2 regions of the Bacillus sp. N6 genome follow, and region 1 is predicted to be linked to the other one. Evidence: a T-box and tRNA genes for the amino acid it is inferred to sense, from the RefSeq annotation. Region 1 holds a T-box; the other holds one or more tRNA genes.

Region 1 (9,244 bases):
AAGAATTATAAAAAGATTACGAAAAGAATTTAATAAAATGGTGTGAAGAATAGGACCAGCCGTTATGTAGGCTGGTCCTATTCTATTTAGTTGTATTAGGAAAGATAATTTAAATGAAAAATCGTGAAAAAACCATATGCATAAAATCCCCTTCAAAGGAAATACTTTACACTGTACAGCAACTCCCGATAGGAGGGAACACTTTGACGAGAAACAAAGTAGAAATTTGCGGTGTTGATACAGCTAAACTTCCAGTATTAAAAAATGAAGAGATGCGTAAATTATTTCGTGAAATGCAAAGTGGAGAGATAAGCGCAAGAGAAAAATTAGTGAATGGAAACTTACGTCTTGTACTGAGCGTCATCCAAAGATTTAATAACAGAGGAGAATATGTTGACGATTTATTCCAAGTTGGTTGCATCGGACTTATGAAATCAATTGATAATTTTGATTTAGGCCAAAATGTAAAATTTTCAACGTATGCTGTGCCGATGATTATTGGGGAAATACGCAGATATTTGCGTGATAATAATCCGATTCGCGTATCGCGCTCATTGCGAGATATTGCGTATAAAGCTTTGCAAGTAAGAGAGAAGTTAATTGCAGAAAATTCAAAAGAACCAACAGCAATGGATATTGCAAAAGTGCTAGAAGTAACTCATGAAGAGATAGTATTTGCTTTAGATGCAATTCAAGATCCAGTTTCATTATTTGAACCGATTTATAATGATGGAGGAGATCCTATCTTTGTTATGGATCAGTTAAGTGATGAAAAACAAAAGGACGAGCAGTGGGTTGAAGAACTAGCATTGAAAGAAGGAATGAAGCGTTTAAATGATCGAGAGAAAATGATTATTAGAAAACGTTTCTTCCAAGGAAAGACACAGATGGAAGTTGCAGAAGAAATTGGGATTTCCCAAGCTCAAGTATCACGTTTAGAGAAGTCAGCCATTAAACAAATGAATAAAACGATTCAAGGATAAGGTCTCACCAATTATGGTGAGACCTTTTTATATGTAATATGGTTTGTGCTCATAGTAGGGGATTAGTGTTCATATAATGAAACTAGCATGGTGTTTCGTATAGGTGGCTTCCTGTAAATATGAGAAACAGCTTCCAATTCGTCATATAAGGGAGAGGGTAAAAATGGTGATACGAATTTCAGAGTTACAGATGAAGGATGTTATAAATATTTCAGATGGAAAAAGGATTGGGAATATTGGAGATATTGAAATTGATATGAACACAGGGCAAGTTTGTTCTGTTATTATTTCCAAACAGACACGTATGCTAGGTATTTTTGGAAAAGATGTTGAGATTGTAATTCCTTGGAAGGAAATTGTGAAAATTGGGGAGGATGTCATACTTGTAAGAGTAGATCCTGTTAATACTGTAACAGAATCAATACAAACACCGACAATTTCATAAAGAATATTACAAATTCCTCTTTTTTTTCTGTTAGGATTATGAAAAAATAAAAGTATGGTAAAATAGACAGGAAGTACCATGCTTTTTTCTGTTATTTTAATTAAAAGGAGCCGCTTTATTATGAGAGAACCATTTAAATATGTGGACGGTATACTGTATTTACAAGCGTGGAAAGAACTTGGAAACATTACTGCTGGATTTACGACAAAAGATGGTGGGATAAGTACGGGCTCCTTTCATGCGATGAATTTAGGATTACATGTGAATGATATCGTGGAGAACGTTCATGAAAACAGACGCATTTTAGCAAATAAGTTACAAAAACCATTAGAAAACTGGATTTGCTCTGAACAAGTTCATGATCATCATGTTGAAAAAGTAGGGCAACAGGAAAAAGGAAGTGGCGTTTATTCATATGAGGACGGCATTTCAAAAACAGATGGCATTTATACGAGTAATGAAGATGTTCTGTTAACGTCTTGTTACGCGGATTGTGTTCCGCTCTATTTTTATGCACCATCACATGGTATGATAGGACTTGCGCATGCTGGATGGAAAGGTACTGTACAAGAGATTGCAAAGGAAATGATTCAAAAGTGGAATGCGGAAGGTATTTCAAGTGATGAAATTCATGTTGCAATTGGACCGTCGATTGGATCTTGTTGTTATGTTGTGGATGATCGTGTATTAACAGCAGCACAGAAAGTAATTAACGGTGCTGTTCCTCATCAAAAAATTTCTGACGGGCAGTACGCAATTAATTTAAAAGAAATTAATCGTATATTATGTGTACAAGCAGGCATAAAAGAAGAGCATATTGTAATGTCATCTCTTTGTACAAGCTGTGAAGAGCAACTATTTTTCTCTCATCGTCGTGATCAAGGTAATACAGGAAGAATGTTGAGTTTCATAGGTTTTAAGGAGGAAGGAAGCAAGTGACAGTACAAGAAAATTTAGTAATTGTAAACGAAGCTATTAAAGAATCTTGCGTTCGAGCTGGACGTTCGTTGCAAGATATTAAACTTGTTGCAGTGACAAAAACTGTAGGGATTGAAAAAACAAACGAAGTAATTGAAACTGGAATTATCGATTTAGGTGAAAATAGAAATGAAGGTTTCTTACAGAAATATGAGCATTTCGGTTCAAAAGTTAATTGGCACTTTATTGGCTCATTACAAACGAGAAAAGTAAAAGAAATCATTAATGATATTGATTATTTACATTCGTTAGATCGTCTTTCCCTGGCGAAAGAAATTCAGAAACGTGCTGATAAGAAAGTGAAATGCTTTATTCAAGTGAAAACCTCATCTGAAGAATCGAAGCAAGGATTAGCAATAGAAGAGGTTGTTTCTTTTATTCAAAGTTTGCAAGAATTCGATAAAATTGAAGTGGTTGGACTAATGACGATGGCTCCATTTACAGAAGAAGAGGAAGAAATCAGACGCTGTTTTAAGGAATTACGTATGTTGCAAACAAAGGTGCAGGAGCTAGAGTTATTACATGCGCCATGTAAAGAATTATCAATGGGAATGTCCAACGATTACACGATTGCAATTGAAGAAGGGGCTACATATATTCGTTTGGGAACGATTTTAGTAGGAAAAGCGTAAAAGGAAGGAGAATCTTATTATGAGTTGGTCAAAAGTAAAATACTTCTTTTTTGATACACCGGAAGAAAAAGAAGCAGCTCAATATGGTTATGAAAAGGAGCAAACAGACATGAAAAAGCAGCAAGATCCACCAGAACAACAAGATGTTACGTTTCCAAAAGCGCAACCGAAGCAAAATGTTGTGAGTATTGAAACAGCAAAACAATCTTCAAAAGTTGTTTTATTAGAACCACGCACATATTCGGAAGCACAAGGGATTGCGGACCACTTAAAAGGTAGACGAGCTGTTGTAATTAATTTGCAGAGAATGTCTACTGATCAAGCGGTACGTATCGTTGACTTTTTAAGTGGTACTGTATACGCTATAGGCGGGGACATTCAAAAAATAGGACCGAAAACATTTATGTGTACACCTGAAAATGTTGATATTGTTGGTGCAATTTCAGAGTTATTCGGTGAAGAAGAAGAAACAAATATAAAGAGGTGGTAATACGCCATGACAACAGTTTTAATGGTGTTAAGTTCTGCTATCGAGATTTACTCGTGGGCACTGATTATTTACATTCTCCTATCATGGTTTCCTGGTGCAAAGGAATCATCTTTTGGAGAGTTCTTGGCGCGAATTTGTGAACCGTATTTAGAACCATTCCGCAGATTTATTCCGCCGCTTGGTATGATTGATATTTCTCCACTCGTTGCGATTTTTGCGTTAAAACTTGCTAAAAGTGGTTTGTTCAGTTTGTTCAGCTATTTCTTATAGTAAGAGGTTAAATACATGAGCATTTACGAACATTTTAGGCCTGATGAAGAGGTCTTTGTAGATAAAGTGCTGGAGTGGAAGCGAACAGCGGAGTACCATCAAGTGAAATTAACAGATTTCCTTGATCCAAGACAGCAACAAATTGTTTCTATGGTAATTGGACAAGGAGATGTCGCTGTACAATTTGGTGGTGCAACGCCTAATGCAGAGCGTAAAAGAGCACTCATTTATCCAGACTATCTAGAATTAAATGAAGAAGAATTTCAAGTAGAAGTATTAGAAATTGACTATCCTTCCAAGTTTTATACGCTAGAACATAGGCAAATATTAGGTACATTTATGTCTCTTGGTTTAACGAGAGAAAAATGTGGTGATATTTTGCTGCAAGAAAATCGTGCCCAAATTGTAGTTGCGAAAGAAATCGTATCGTACATTGAGATGAACTTACAAGCAATAGGAAAAGTAAAAGTCTCCTTATCAGCAGTACAAGGAGAACAAATTCTACAAATACATGAAACGTGGGGGGAGAAATCTGGAACGGTTTCTTCACTTCGTTTAGATGTTATGTTAGCTGAAATGTTACATTTATCTAGACAGAAAGTACAACCTTTCATAAAAAATGGTTTAGTAAAAGTCAATTGGAAAACAGTGGAGCAAACTTCTTATGAATGTTATCCAGGAGACGTTTTTTCTGTTAGAGGATATGGCCGAAGTAAATTATTTTCTGTAGAAGGTAGAACAAAACGCGACAAATGGAGAATTTTGTATGGTATACTAAAATGATTGGTTTTTTAGAAGGAAATCCTCCTATTTTGTCGAAGAAAAGATATAATTGAAAGAGGAAATTTAGATAACTACTTGGAGGTGGCGTTGTGCCGTTAACACCATTAGATATTCATAACAAAGAATTTGGTCGCGGATTCCGTGGCTATGATGAAGATCAAGTAAATGAGTTTCTTGATCAAATTATCAAAGATTATGAATTGGTCATTCGTGAGAAAAAAGCTTTAGAAGAAAAAGTTGCGCAGTTAGAAGGGAAGTTAGATCATTTCTCTAATATTGAAGATACGTTAAACAAATCTATCGTTGTTGCGCAAGAAGCAGCGGAAGAAGTAAAACGTAATGCGCAAAAAGAAGCGAAATTAATTGTGCGTGAAGCTGAAAAGAATGCTGATCGTATTATTAACGAAGCATTAGTAAAATCAAGAAAAGTTGCTTTTGATATTGAAGAGCTAAAGAAACAAGCGAAAGTATTCCGAACTCGTTTCCGTATGTTATTAGAAACACAGCTTGAAATGTTAAACAACGATGATTGGGATAAACTAATTGAGTTAGAAGACGAAGTAGATGAACTGTTGAAAAAAGAAGAAACAGTGTAAGCTTGACGTTTTTCTCATTATTACATATAATTTTAAACAACATATTTATTAAGAAAAACGAAGATAGGGATAAGTACCTTTTCAAACCTTATATAGCGAACTGAGGATGGTGTAAGCTCAGGATAAGGAGATAGTGGGAATATCACCCTGGAGTTCCGCGCTGAACAAATAGAGTAAGCGTAGGCGTGTATTCGCGTTAAGAATATAAAGAGGATTCTATACATATGTATATGATCTACTAGGGTGGTACCGCGGGAGACTTTCTCGTCCCTTTTTGGGATGAGAAAGTCTCTTTTTTATTCCGTTTTTTAAGTATTTCTTTTATACATGTAAGGAGGAATTGAGCATGGAGTACAAAAATACATTACTGATGCCGAAAACAGAGTTCCCAATGCGTGGGAACTTACCAAAACGTGAGCCTGCAATGCAAGAAAAATGGGCTGAAATGAATATTTACGAAAAAGTACAAGAACATACAAAAGGTCGTCCTTTATTTGTATTGCATGATGGACCTCCATATGCGAATGGTGACATTCATATGGGACATGCATTAAATAAAGTATTAAAAGACTTTATTGTTCGTTATAAATCAATGACTGGTTTTAGTGCGCCATATGTTCCAGGATGGGATACGCACGGTTTACCAATTGAACAAGCTTTAACAAATAAAGGCGTAAAACGTAAAGAAATGACAGTTGCTGAGTTCCGTAAGTTATGTGCAGAGTATGCATATGAACAAGTAGAACGTCAACGTGAACAATTTAAGCGTTTAGGTGTACGTGCAGATTGGGATAATCCATATATTACTTTAGAGCCAGCTTATGAAGCACAACAAATTAAAGTGTTTGGTGACATGGCGAAAAAAGGTTATATCTATAAAGGTCAAAAACCAGTTTACTGGTCTCCAACGAGTGAATCTGCTTTAGCAGAAGCTGAAATTGAATATCAAGATAAAAAATCAGCATCTATTTACGTAGCATTCCCTGTAAAAGATGGAAAGAATGTATTAGAAGGTGATGAAAAGTACATCATTTGGACAACAACACCTTGGACATTACCTGCAAACTTAGGTATTTCTGTTCACCCAGAGCTTGAATATAGTATTGTAAAAGTAAATGATGAGAAATATATCATTGCTTCTGAGCTGTTTGAGACAGTTGCAAAAACGTTAGAGTGGGAAAATGCTGAAGTTGTGAAAACAGTAAAAGGTAGCGAACTTGAGTACACAGTTGCAAAACATCCATTCTACGATCGTGATTCATTAGTTATGCTAGGAGATCACGTAACAACAGATGCAGGTACAGGTTGTGTTCATACAGCACCAGGACACGGGGAAGATGACTTCGTTGTTGGTAAAAAGTATGGATTAGAAGTACTTTGCCCAGTCGATGATAAAGGTGTATTAACAAATGAAGCACCTGGATTTGAAGGCTTATTCTATGATAAAGCTAACAAGCCGATTACAGAAAAATTAGAAGAAGTAGGCGCGTTACTGAAACTAACATTCATTACGCATTCATACCCACATGATTGGAGAACGAAAAAACCAATTATTTTCCGTGCGACAGCGCAGTGGTTTGCATCTATTGAAGCATTCCGTAAAGAATTAATAGAAGCTGTAGCGGAAACGAAATGGGTACCAGCATGGGGAGAAACTCGTCTTCATAATATGGTTCGTGACCGTGGTGACTGGTGTATTTCTCGTCAGCGTGCATGGGGTGTGCCAATTCCGGTATTCTATGCTGAGAATGGTGATCCAATTATTACGGATGAAACAATTAACCATGTAGCAGATTTATTCCGTGAACACGGTTCTAACGTATGGTTCGAGCGTGAAGCGAAAGATCTATTACCAGAAGGATTTACACATCCGGGTAGCCCAAATGGCGAATTCCGTAAAGAAACAGACATCATGGATGTATGGTTCGATTCAGGTTCTTCTCACCAAGCGGTATTAGAAGAGCGCGAAGATTTACAGCGTCCAGCTGATTTATATTTAGAAGGATCTGACCAGTATCGTGGTTGGTTTAACTCTTCATTATCAACAGCAGTTGCTGTAACAGGTAAAGCTCCATATAAAGGCGTATTAAGTCACGGTTTCGTACTAGATGGTGAAGGACGTAAAATGAGTAAGTCGATTGGAAACATCGTCGTACCGAAGAAAATTATGGATCAATTAGGCGGAGACATTTTACGCTTATGGGTATCTTCTGTTGACTATCAATCTGACGTACGTATTTCAGATGATATTTTAAAACAAGTAGCAGAAGTGTATCGTAAAATCCGTAACACATTCCGTTTCTTATTAGGAAACTTAGACGACTTTAAGCCAAGTGAAAATGCAGTAGCTGTAGCTGAACTTCGTGAAGTAGATCGTTACATGTTAGTGAAATTAAATGACTTAATTACAAAAGTTAAAGAAGCATATGAGACATACGACTTCGCTGCTGTGTATCATGCAATTCATAACTTCTGTACAATTGATTTAAGTTCATTCTACTTAGACTTTGCAAAAGACATTTTATACATTGAAGGTGCAAATCACGAAGATCGTCGTGCAATTCAAACTGTATTATATGATGTTCTTGTTGCGTTAACGAAACTTGTAACACCAATCTTACCGCATACAGCTGATGAAGTATGGCCATACATTCCAGGCGTAACAGAAGAAAGTGTACAATTAACTGATATGCCAGAAGCTGTACAATTAGATGACGCGGAAGCGTTAAAAACAAAATGGGATGCATTTATGACATTACGTGATGACGTGTTAAAAGCACTAGAAGTAGCTCGTAATGAAAAAGTAATCGGTAAGTCATTAAATGCAAGCATTACGCTATATCCAACTGCAGAAATGAAAGCTATGTTAGAGTCTATTAGCGAAGACTTAAAGCAATTATTCATCGTTTCTGAGTATAAACTTGGTGGTATGATGGATGAAGCGCCAGCAGATGCACCGAAGTATGAACATACAGCGGTTGTTGTTGCTCAAGCAACTGGTGAAACATGTGAACGTTGTTGGGTAGTTTCAGAAACAATTGGTAAAGATGCTGAACATGAAACATTATGTGAGCGTTGTGCAACAGTTGTTAAAGAAAACTATGTAAAATAATAAAAAACTGACTGCTATTCATGCAGTCAGTTTTTTTGTTGATGGCATATCAAAAAAAACTTTTCAGACTCTTTCCTGTGAAGGAAAAATGTGTGTGAGGTAAGCAAATAAATTTCGGACACACTAACTGTACATTACAGCTAGGAGGAATGTACACGTGAATGAGATTTACATGGAAATAAAAGAAGAATTGCAATTGATGAGAAAAGAGTTGCAAGAGAGACTAGCTAAAGAAGTAATGCACAAATATGATGTCGAGTTCAGCCAAGAGCTTGGATATGAAATTAAGGAAGAGATAAAGAAAAAATTGCTATTACATGATATAAAAGAGGATTTAAAGGATGTAGAACGCGCATTATTTAAAATGGAAATAGACATGTACGGTATTTGTGAAGAGACGGGGAGATTAATTTCGACAAAGCAAATGAAGACAATGCCGACTGCTCGTACGATTCATGAATTCTTCTATGAAAAGGTAAATGTATGAATACGCACAACGATATTATATTACCTTTTTTTAATTTATTTTATTCTTCTATAAAGGTTCATTGTGAAAAGGTAGCAGCTATGCTAAAATTTTGAGGTACACTGTCTTTGTGGGGGAAATGAAAATGATATATTATGTAATAGCGTTATTTGTCATTGCTATCGATCAAATATCGAAGTGGTTAATTGTAAAGAACATGGAATTGGGTACGAGTATTCCGATTATCGACAATGTATTATACATAACATCACATCGAAATAGAGGCGCTGCTTGGGGTATTTTAGAAAATAAAATGTGGTTCTTCTACATTATTACAGTTGTTTTTGTAGTGTTTATCGTATTTTATATGAAAAAGTATGCGAAAACAGACAAGCTTCTAGGTATTTCGTTAGGTCTAATTTTGGGCGGGGCAATTGGTAACTTTATTGATCGTGTATTTAGACAAGAAGTAGTGGATTTCATTCACGT
Region 2 (9,244 bases), 340 kb from region 1:
TTAATCGGTGCGATTTTATGGAAGAAGAAAAAAACTGCATAAAGTAGGGATAGGTATGAATCTAACAGAAGCTTTACGCCTAATGAAGGAAAAAGGATACAAACATACTGGAAAAAGAGAAGAGATGCTCAGATTATTTGCAGCACATAATCGTTATTTAACTGCGAAAGACGTTTTAGAGCATATGAAAGACGATTATCCAGGGCTTAGTTTTGATACGATTTATCGTAACTTAACAGTTTTTGCTGAGATTGGTGTTTTAGAACAAACGGAATTAAATGGTGAAAAACATTTTCGTTTCACTTGTTCTATTATGGAACATCATCATCATTTTATTTGTTTGGATTGTGGTGGGACGAAAGAGATTACTTCCTGCCCAATGGATTTTATGAATAAAGACTTTACTGGTTATGAAGTAACGGGTCATAAGTTTGAAATATATGGTCGTTGTCCAAAATGTGCAAAGTAAAAGCTCGTCGGTTATATAACTGACGAGCTTTTTTACGTAGAAAAGAAGGTTGCTCACAAATATTGTGGCAACCTTCTTTTTATTGTTCTTGTGTCTCTTTTTCTTTTTCTCGTTCAGCAGCCATTTCAGCAGCAATTACGTCGATTTCTTTTTTCAGTTCTTCTACCATTGTTTCTTCTGGTACTTTACGAACGACTTGCCCTTTACGGAATAATAATCCCTCTCCACGTGCACCAGCAATACCGATATCAGCTTCACGAGCTTCACCAGGACCATTTACAGCGCAACCAAGTACTGCAACTTTAATTGGTACTTGAAGTGTAGAGATGTATTCTTCCACTTCGTTAGCGATGCTAATTAAATCGATTTCAATACGACCACAAGTTGGACAAGAGATAAGTGTCGCTGCGTTAGACGCAAGACCGAATGATTTTAATAATTCACGAGCAACTTTTACTTCTTCAACTGGATCAGCACTTAATGAAATACGTAGTGTATTTCCGATGCCTTTACTTAAGATTGCTCCAAGACCAGCGGCACTTTTTACAGTTCCAGCAAACAATGTTCCAGATTCTGTAATACCTAAATGTAATGGGTAATCAAAAGCGCGAGCAGCTTTCTCGTATGCTTCGATTGCTAAGTTAACATCAGAGGCTTTCATAGATACGATAATATCGTGGAAATCTAAGTCCTCTAAAATTTTAATATGATGTAGCGCGCTCTCAACCATACCATCAGCAGTTGGGTATCCGTACTTTTCTAAAATGTGGCGCTCTAATGAACCAGCGTTTACACCAATACGGATTGGAATACCGCGCTCTTTTGCTGCATTTACAACAGCTTCTACTTTATGGCGACGACCAATATTACCTGGATTGATACGTACTTTATCAATGCCACCTTCAATTGCTTTTAAAGCAAGGCGATAATCAAAATGAATATCAGCAACAAGTGGAATGTTGATTTGTTTTTTTATATCAGCAATAGCATTAGCTGCGCGTTCATCTGGAACGGCAACGCGGACGACTTGACAGCCAGCTTCTTCTAAACGCTTGATTTCAGCAACTGTTGCTTCAACATCATGTGTTTTTGTTGTTGTCATACTTTGTATAATTAATTCATTATTACCGCCAATTGTTAAATTACCGACTTTAACTGGACGTGTTTTTGTACGATGAGTCATTTCATTCACGAATAGATCGCTCTCCTTATAAAAGAAGTTTCTTATTTAGTCCCTCATATCAATGATAGTATACGTGATATAGGGCTATAGAAACCGAAGTGCTCGGTTTCACTTTTACTATTGTATCAGCGCCTTTATGTAATTGACAAGGATTAAGTGATGGCTTATTGATATAACGGGAATTTATAAGACTTTCCAATTTGTATTTTTGTAGCAGATGTACTTTTGTTTAATTGTTTAAAGTCGTCAATGACTTTTTCTATGGAAGGAATTTTTTTCTTGTTAATTTGTTCTGTAATAGAAAGAACTGTCTCGCCAGTTTTTACTTCAATTGTTTTATAAGATGTATCCGTTTCTTTTTCTGTTTTATTCTCTTTATTTTGTTGGCTGTCTGTGTTTTCTTTTTTAATCGTTTGGGCAGCAGTTGTTTTTTTATATGAACTTAACATCGGTAAAGTACCGATTTTTATATCGTAATAAAATATATAACCGAGAACAAGCACGAATAGGAATATACCTAACCTCTTCATATTCTTCACTCCTTTGCTAGGAATATATGCTTGTCCAAAAAAAAAATGCCTATTTAGGCATTTTTTTATTTTTCTTTCGGTTGGGGTACCTCTTTAATCGTTAAGTATAGAACGATTAAAACAACAGCGATATAAATGAATGTTGCGCCAGGTACGACGATTTTGAATAAATCCATAATCATGAAGAAAATGGTTGGGATTGTGTAGCTGTATGCAGTTAGTGTCCAAACTTGTTTATAGGATAGTTTACGTTGACCGCTCATAGCAGAACCGATGAACGCAAGTAAAGTCACGCCTACAAAAGTGATGAATAATTGGAATAGGTACACTAAGAATCCAATAACAAATAATAAAATTGGATAAATATTATCGAATAAAGAAATAAATTCTTGTAGATCTTTTTTCTCAAGAGATGCACCTAACAAATCGTTATAAGAATACGTTTGTGTTTGACCATTTCCCATAGAGACTACTTTATCTTTTAAAACAAATAAACCTGTTTTATTTTGATATTTTTCTAGGTCTGTTGAATTTGGATCAAATACGAAAAGTGCATTTCCTTCTTCTTTTTCAATAGGCTGATCAATATCGGCTTTTAGTTCGCCATTTTCAATTTTAAAATCAGGTAAATCTTTATCGATGACTTGATTTACCATGCCTACACCATCTTGGATAAAACTACCGTACAAAAAAGTTCTTGGAATAGTAGTAATTAAGCAAAGTAGCATAATATACAAAATGGTTTTACCGATTTTTTGAAAACGGAATAGCGCCATATCTTTAGGCGAGTATATGCTTTTTACGAATTGGGTAAATATGGACATAGATTCACTTCCTTTATGTATGTATAAAATCATTGTAACGTAGGAATCTAGAGAATCTCAAGATATATTATATTTACATATAGTGGAGATAACTAAATTTCTTTTTATTAACTTTCTTCTTTTAAATAAGAAAAATACAATTGACACTTTTCTTTTCTATATGGTAAATTTATCTTACATTTCTTAAAGGGCATATCCGATAGGAATTCCTTTATTTGATATGTTGTTACATACATAATTGTGGACCCTTAGCTCAGCTGGTTAGAGCAGACGGCTCATAACCGTCCGGTCGTAGGTTCGAGTCCTACAGGGTCCATATCCATTTCGCATGTTTATTATGTTAGCAGGAAGCTTCCTTGTAGAAGGAAGCTTTTTTTACGGAATATATGAGCATTTTAATTGAAAAGAAGTGGGAATTTTGCTACTTTAATGATAGCAAGACAATGTGATTTATTTGTTTGCACCCTATGGCAATTAGGGTAGAATGAAGTTGTATGTCACTTAAGTGGCAATACATAAACTGGGAGGAATATAACAATGGCAAAACACGAATTACCAAATTTACCTTATGCGTATGATGCTTTAGAGCCTCACTTTGACAAAGAAACAATGAACATCCATCATACAAAACATCACAACACGTACATTACAAACTTAAACGCTGCTTTAGAAGGTCATGCAGAATTAGCTGACAAAAGCGTAGAAGAATTAGTTGCAAACTTAAACGAAGTACCAGAAGCAATCCGTACAGCAGTACGTAACAATGGTGGCGGACATGCTAACCATACATTCTTCTGGACAATCCTATCTCCAAACGGCGGAGGACAACCTGTAGGTGAACTTGCAACTGCAATTGAAGCAAAATTCGGTAGCTTCGATGCATTCAAAGAAGAATTCGCAAAAGCTGGCGCAACTCGCTTCGGTTCTGGTTGGGCTTGGTTAGTAGTAAACAATGGTGAGTTAGAAGTAACAAGCACTCCAAACCAAGATTCTCCTTTAACTGAAGGTAAAACGCCAGTTATCGGTTTAGATGTTTGGGAGCATGCTTACTACTTAAACTACCAAAACCGTCGTCCAGACTACATCGGTGCATTCTGGAACGTTGTAGATTGGAACGCTGCTGAAAAACGTTACCAAGAAGCAAAATAATTGTAATAAATATAGAAAAAAGCTAGGGGAGAACCCCTAGCTTTTTTCTATGCTTTCCTTTTACATAATTGGGCTTGTCTTTGGAAGACTAGAACATGAAGTAAAGGAGAGTTGTGTATGAAGTGGAAACATATAATTGGTGACGTTGAAGTGAATCGGGATTTAGTGTTATTGCTCCTTATAGGAGGTTTATACACGCTCGCAATTTCTTTATCGAATACGTTTGTAAATATTTATTTATGGAAACAAACACAAAATTATGTGAATCTTGGCTTGTATAATTTGGCCAGCGTTATATTACAGCCTCTCACATTTCTTGTAGGGGGAAAATTAGCGAAACGTATCGATCGCTCGATTTTATTACGAATAGGAGTAGGAACGCTCGCAATTTTTTTTATTGTTGTCTTAGTAGCGGGGAAAAGTGCTTCTCAGTATATTTTATTAATGGGGGCTCTTTTAGGAGTAGGATACGGTTTTTACTGGTTGGCTTTTAACTTATTGACATTTGAAATTACAGAACCAGAAACAAGAGATTTCTTTAATGGGTTTCTTGGACTTCTTACATCCTTCTCTGGGATGATCGGACCAATAGCAGCAGGATACACAATTTCACGTATGGAGAAATGGAGTGGTTATACTGTTATATTCTTTCTTTCATTAGTTCTATTTGCAATTGCTGTCGTCTTAAGCTTCTTTTTATCTAAAAGAGAATGTGAAGGGCGTTATGAAATCGTGCAAGTATTGAAAGAACGACGGATTGATAAAAACTGGGGAAAGATTACACGAGCTCATTTTTTCCAAGGATTGAGAGAAGGAACGTTTATTTTTGTCATTTCAGTATATGTTTATTTAGCAACTAATAGTGAGTTCGCATTAGGGAAATATAGTTTAGTGAACTCTGCTGTATCCTTTGTATGTTATTACTTAGTTGCTCGTATGTTAAAGAAGGAGTGGCGAAAAAAAGCAATTTTACTTGGAGGCATTATTTTATATGCTGTCGTCTTTTTAGTTATTTTCAATGTTACATACACGAAATTACTTATTTATGCGGCATGTATTGCGATTGCATATCCTATTTTACTTGTTCCGTATGGATCAATGACATATGACGTAATTGGTAGAGCGAAAAATGCGAGAGAATGGCGTGTGGAATATGTCGTTGTTCGGGAGCTGTGGTTAAACGCCGGAAGAATCTGTTCCATTTTAAGTTTTTTATGTGCTGTACTATTCTTTCCACCTGAAAAAAGTTTACCTTACTTATTATGTATTTTAGGTGCTGGACATTTTCTTATTTATTTTGCAGTTAAAAATGTCAAATATGATGAGGGAAATGCGAGTAAAACAAGTGTTGTAACGCAAGGAAACGCGCAAAACCAAACTGAACCAGAAGGTTAACTTCTCGTTTGTTTTATGCTAGAATAGAAAAAGATGTAAGACAGCAGTGAGGACACCTGTATGAAGGTGTCCCTTTCACATTACATAGCTGTTGGTAGAGGGGGTTTGTATGAGCAAGAAGCAGAAGCAAAATAAGAAAAAGACCCACGTTCCTTTTCGGTTAAACGTGCTGTTTTTCTGCGTGTTTTTAATGTTCTCCGCGGTTATTGTAAGGCTCGGATATGTACAAATTGTTCGCGGTGAAGAATATAAGAATGAAGTGGAGAAGAAAGAAAACTCAACGATAAGTAATCCTGTACCGCGTGGGAAAATATTTGACCGTTATGGGCGATCTGTAGTAGATAATGCAGCCATTCGTACTATTACATTTACAAAAATGAAAGGATCAACTGCAGAGGATCGCTTAGAAACAGCGAAAAAGCTAGCAGATTTGATTGAAGTACCGACAGATAAATTAACAGATCGCGATAAAAAAGATTATTGGCTTGCTATGCATAAAGAGGAAGCTAAAGAAAAAATTACGAATAAAGATCGTCAAGAGTTTAAAGATAAAAAAATTGATGATAAAGAATTAGACGAGCGTCAGCGCAGTCGTGTAACAGAAGAAGAGATTAATCAATTATCCGCAAAAGATCTAGAAATACTAGCGATTAAGAGTAAGATGGATGGCGGATATGCAATGACACCTCAAGTTCTTAAGAAAAATGCAACAGATGAAGAATATGCGATTATTAGTGAAAATTTAGCGCAATTGCCGGGAGTAGATACAAGTGTTGATTGGGAACGAAAATATGCATATGATGGTGATTTGTTCCGAAGTGTACTTGGTGGTGTAACAACTTCTGACGAAGGTTTACCAAGAGAAAGACTAGATTACTATCTTGTTCGTGATTATAATCGAAATGACCGAGTAGGAAAAAGTTATCTTGAACAACAGTATGAAGATAGTCTGCACGGTACGAAAGCAGAAGTTAGAAATGTTACAGATAAAAACGGTAATATTTTAGAAACGATTAATGTATCAAAAGGACAAAGTGGTAATGACCTGAATTTAACGATTGATATGGAATTACAAAAGCGCGTGGAGGATATTCTTACGAAGAATTTAATGAGATTTAAAGGAAGCGAACCTCTTTTAGATCGCGCATTCGTTGTAATGATGAACCCAAAAAATGGTGAAGTTTTATCTATGGCTGGGAAACAATTAGTTAACGAAGATGGTCAAACGAAAGTAAATGACTTTGCATTAGGTACCATGACAAGTTCTTATCCGATGGGGTCAACTGTAAAAGGTGCAACAGTACTTACTGGATATCAAACTGGTGCGATTCAACCAGGTTCAGTACAATTGGATGAACCAATTAAATTAAAAGGTACACCTACGAAGTCATCTTGGAAAACGATGGGATATATTAATGACCTTACAGCTTTAAAAATGTCTTCTAACGTTTATATGTTTAAAACAGCGATGAATATCGCCGGTGTTCAGTATGTGAGAGGTGGTACGTTAGATATACCTCAAAAAGCATTTGATACGATGCGTTATTATTTCGGACAGTTTGGACTTGGTGTAAAAACAGGAATTGATTTACCGAATGAATCTGCTGGTCAGATGGGGAGAGGTAGTCAACCAGGTTTCTTACTAGATTTATCAATTGGACAGTATGATACGTATACACCGCTTCAATTAGCGCAATATATTTCGACGATTGCCAATGGTGGATATCGTATGCAACCACAAGTTGTAAAAGAAATTCGTCAACCGGCAGTGAAACCAGATGAAGTTGGGAAAGTTGTTCAATCTATGGAACCGAAAGTATTAAATCGTGTTGATATGCCAGAATCGCAAATTAAACGTGTTCAAGAAGGATTTAGACAAGTGTATAATGATTCAGGTGGTACAGCTACCAAATACTTTACAGGTGCAAAATATAAAGCGGCAGGGAAGACAGGTACCGCGCAAACTGTGTATGGCGGAGATAAAGAGATTGGTAGAAAGGCAAATGGTGAACGTGTGGAAACATATAACTTAACATTAGTAGGTTATGCGCCACTTGAAGATCCAGAAGTAGCATTCTCTGTTGTTGTTCCATGGGTACATGATGATAAGACTGGTATTAATGGATATATTGGTCGTGAAATTATGGACGCCTACTTTGATTTAAAAAACCAAGAAGTAAATGGTGAAGCTCCAAAAGATGATAAAAACAATAAAAATAAAGATCAAGATGATGAATAAAAAAATTTTAAAAAAGCACACTATCTGAAAAGATAGTGTGCTTTTTTTTATGGTTTATGCATATCGTGTAATAAATGTGGACAAGTATACAACATTGAAAAAAAACGCGGCCGTATAAATGATACTTGTATATGGTGGGATAGGGGATAAATATTTTATAGGGAAATCATCAGAGGAAATGAATAGCTACTACTGAATTAAAATTGTACCGTATGTTGATTTATGTGGAACTTTACAAAACTTTTACAAACAATTAAAACCGAATTAATAGTTTAGCAGTATTCTTATATCTGTAATCCTGTTATTTCCGGTTACTTCTAGGAGGAAGAACACGTGAAATGGATGCGTACACCGATTATAATTTTCGTACTATCGATATGGTTCCTCTGTTTTGAAATGTCTACTGCATTTGCTTTAAATGATATGGGAGAAGTGAGAGTTGATGGATCCTCAACGGTTTTTCCTATTATAGAAGCAGTAGCGGAGGAATATACAAAGGTGCATCCAGACGTGAAAATTTCCATCAGTGTTTCTGGAACTGGAGGAGGATTTAATCGTTTCAGTAAAGGAGAAGTAGATATAAATAATGCTTCGAGAGTAATGAAACAAGTCGAGAAAAGTGAGATGAAGAAAAACTCTATTCAGTTCACACCTTTTGAGGTCGCTAACGATGGTCTTACAATCGTTGTGAATCGGCACAATACATGGGTAGACGATATGTCAGTAGACGAGTTACGTTTACTGTGGAGTGAAGATGGAAGAGAGAAGCGATGGTCACAAATTCATTCAACATGGCCACGTGAACAAGTGAAGTTTTATGCACCAGGCGTAGACTCTGGTACTTATGATTATTTTCAAAATGTCATCTTACAAAATCATCGCATTGTAAAAAAGGTCTCTTTGTCTGAAGATGATCAAGTTATTATGCAAGGGGTAATGAATGATAAACATGCCATTGCTTTTGTAGGATATGCTTATTATATGGCTAATCGAGATAAGGTGAAAGCAATAAAAGTGAATGGTGTATTTCCGACGAAAGAGACCATTCAGTCAGGTAAGTATAAGCCGTTATCTAGGCCGCTACTTACTTATGTGAATAATGCATCTATCCGAAATAAAATGAATGTAGCAAACTATGTTGAGTTTATGATTCAGCATGTTGGTAACCTCGCTGAAGAGGTCGGGTATGTAAAATTACGAAAAGAAAAATACAATGAACAGCTGCGTATGTTAACAGAAATAAAAAGGTAATGTCAGGGTGGAAAGGGGTTTTCATCTTTGGCTCATAATGACAAAAGTCAAATTACATTTTCTGTACAACATTTGATTGAAAGAAATACAAAACAAAGAAAAAAAACGCAGCGAATCAATCGAATAATGCCTTTGTTACTAAAAATAATTGCTAGCGTTTCTATTGCTACGACACTTGGAATTGTTTTTACGCTCTCTAATGAA

Evidence for each region. The T-box of region 1 lies ahead of ileS2 (isoleucine--tRNA ligase). A T-box ahead of a tRNA ligase gene usually reads a tRNA of that ligase, here a tRNA-Ile.
Region 2: it encodes a tRNA-Ile, which carries the amino acid that the T-box ahead of ileS2 (isoleucine--tRNA ligase) is inferred to sense. The anticodon was not compared.

What each region holds. Positions count from the first base shown of each region.
Region 1 is NZ_CM127843.1:3,842,611-3,851,854, reverse strand. Features, by position in the region: gene sigE (RNA polymerase sporulation sigma factor SigE) at 1-46, shown strand, start outside; gene sigG (RNA polymerase sporulation sigma factor SigG) at 204-983, shown strand; gene ACUXVC_RS19640 (YlmC/YmxH family sporulation protein) at 1,147-1,428, shown strand; gene pgeF (peptidoglycan editing factor PgeF) at 1,549-2,367, shown strand; gene ACUXVC_RS19630 (YggS family pyridoxal phosphate-dependent enzyme) at 2,364-3,038, shown strand; gene ACUXVC_RS19625 (cell division protein SepF) at 3,058-3,528, shown strand; gene ACUXVC_RS19620 (YggT family protein) at 3,535-3,798, shown strand; gene ACUXVC_RS19615 (YlmH family RNA-binding protein) at 3,814-4,581, shown strand; gene divIVA (septum site-determining protein DivIVA) at 4,671-5,177, shown strand; T-box leader at 5,229-5,452, shown strand; gene ileS2 (isoleucine--tRNA ligase) at 5,524-8,289, shown strand; gene ACUXVC_RS19600 (molecular chaperone DnaK) at 8,447-8,776, shown strand; gene lspA (lipoprotein signal peptidase LspA) at 8,901-9,244, shown strand, end outside.
Region 2 is NZ_CM127843.1:4,181,833-4,191,076, reverse strand. Features, by position in the region: gene ACUXVC_RS21565 (metal ABC transporter permease) at 1-42, shown strand, start outside; gene ACUXVC_RS21560 (Fur family transcriptional regulator) at 56-469, shown strand; gene ispG (flavodoxin-dependent (E)-4-hydroxy-3-methylbut-2-enyl-diphosphate synthase) at 549-1,652, opposite strand; gene yqfZ (protein YqfZ) at 1,817-2,182, opposite strand; gene yqgB (protein YqgB) at 2,248-3,006, opposite strand; tRNA gene ACUXVC_RS21540 (tRNA-Ile) at 3,249-3,322, shown strand; gene sodA (superoxide dismutase [Mn]) at 3,544-4,155, shown strand; gene ACUXVC_RS21530 (MFS transporter) at 4,273-5,550, shown strand; gene ACUXVC_RS21525 (peptidoglycan D,D-transpeptidase FtsI family protein) at 5,660-7,789, shown strand; gene ACUXVC_RS21520 (PstS family phosphate ABC transporter substrate-binding protein) at 8,132-9,040, shown strand; gene pstC (phosphate ABC transporter permease subunit PstC) at 9,068-9,244, shown strand, end outside.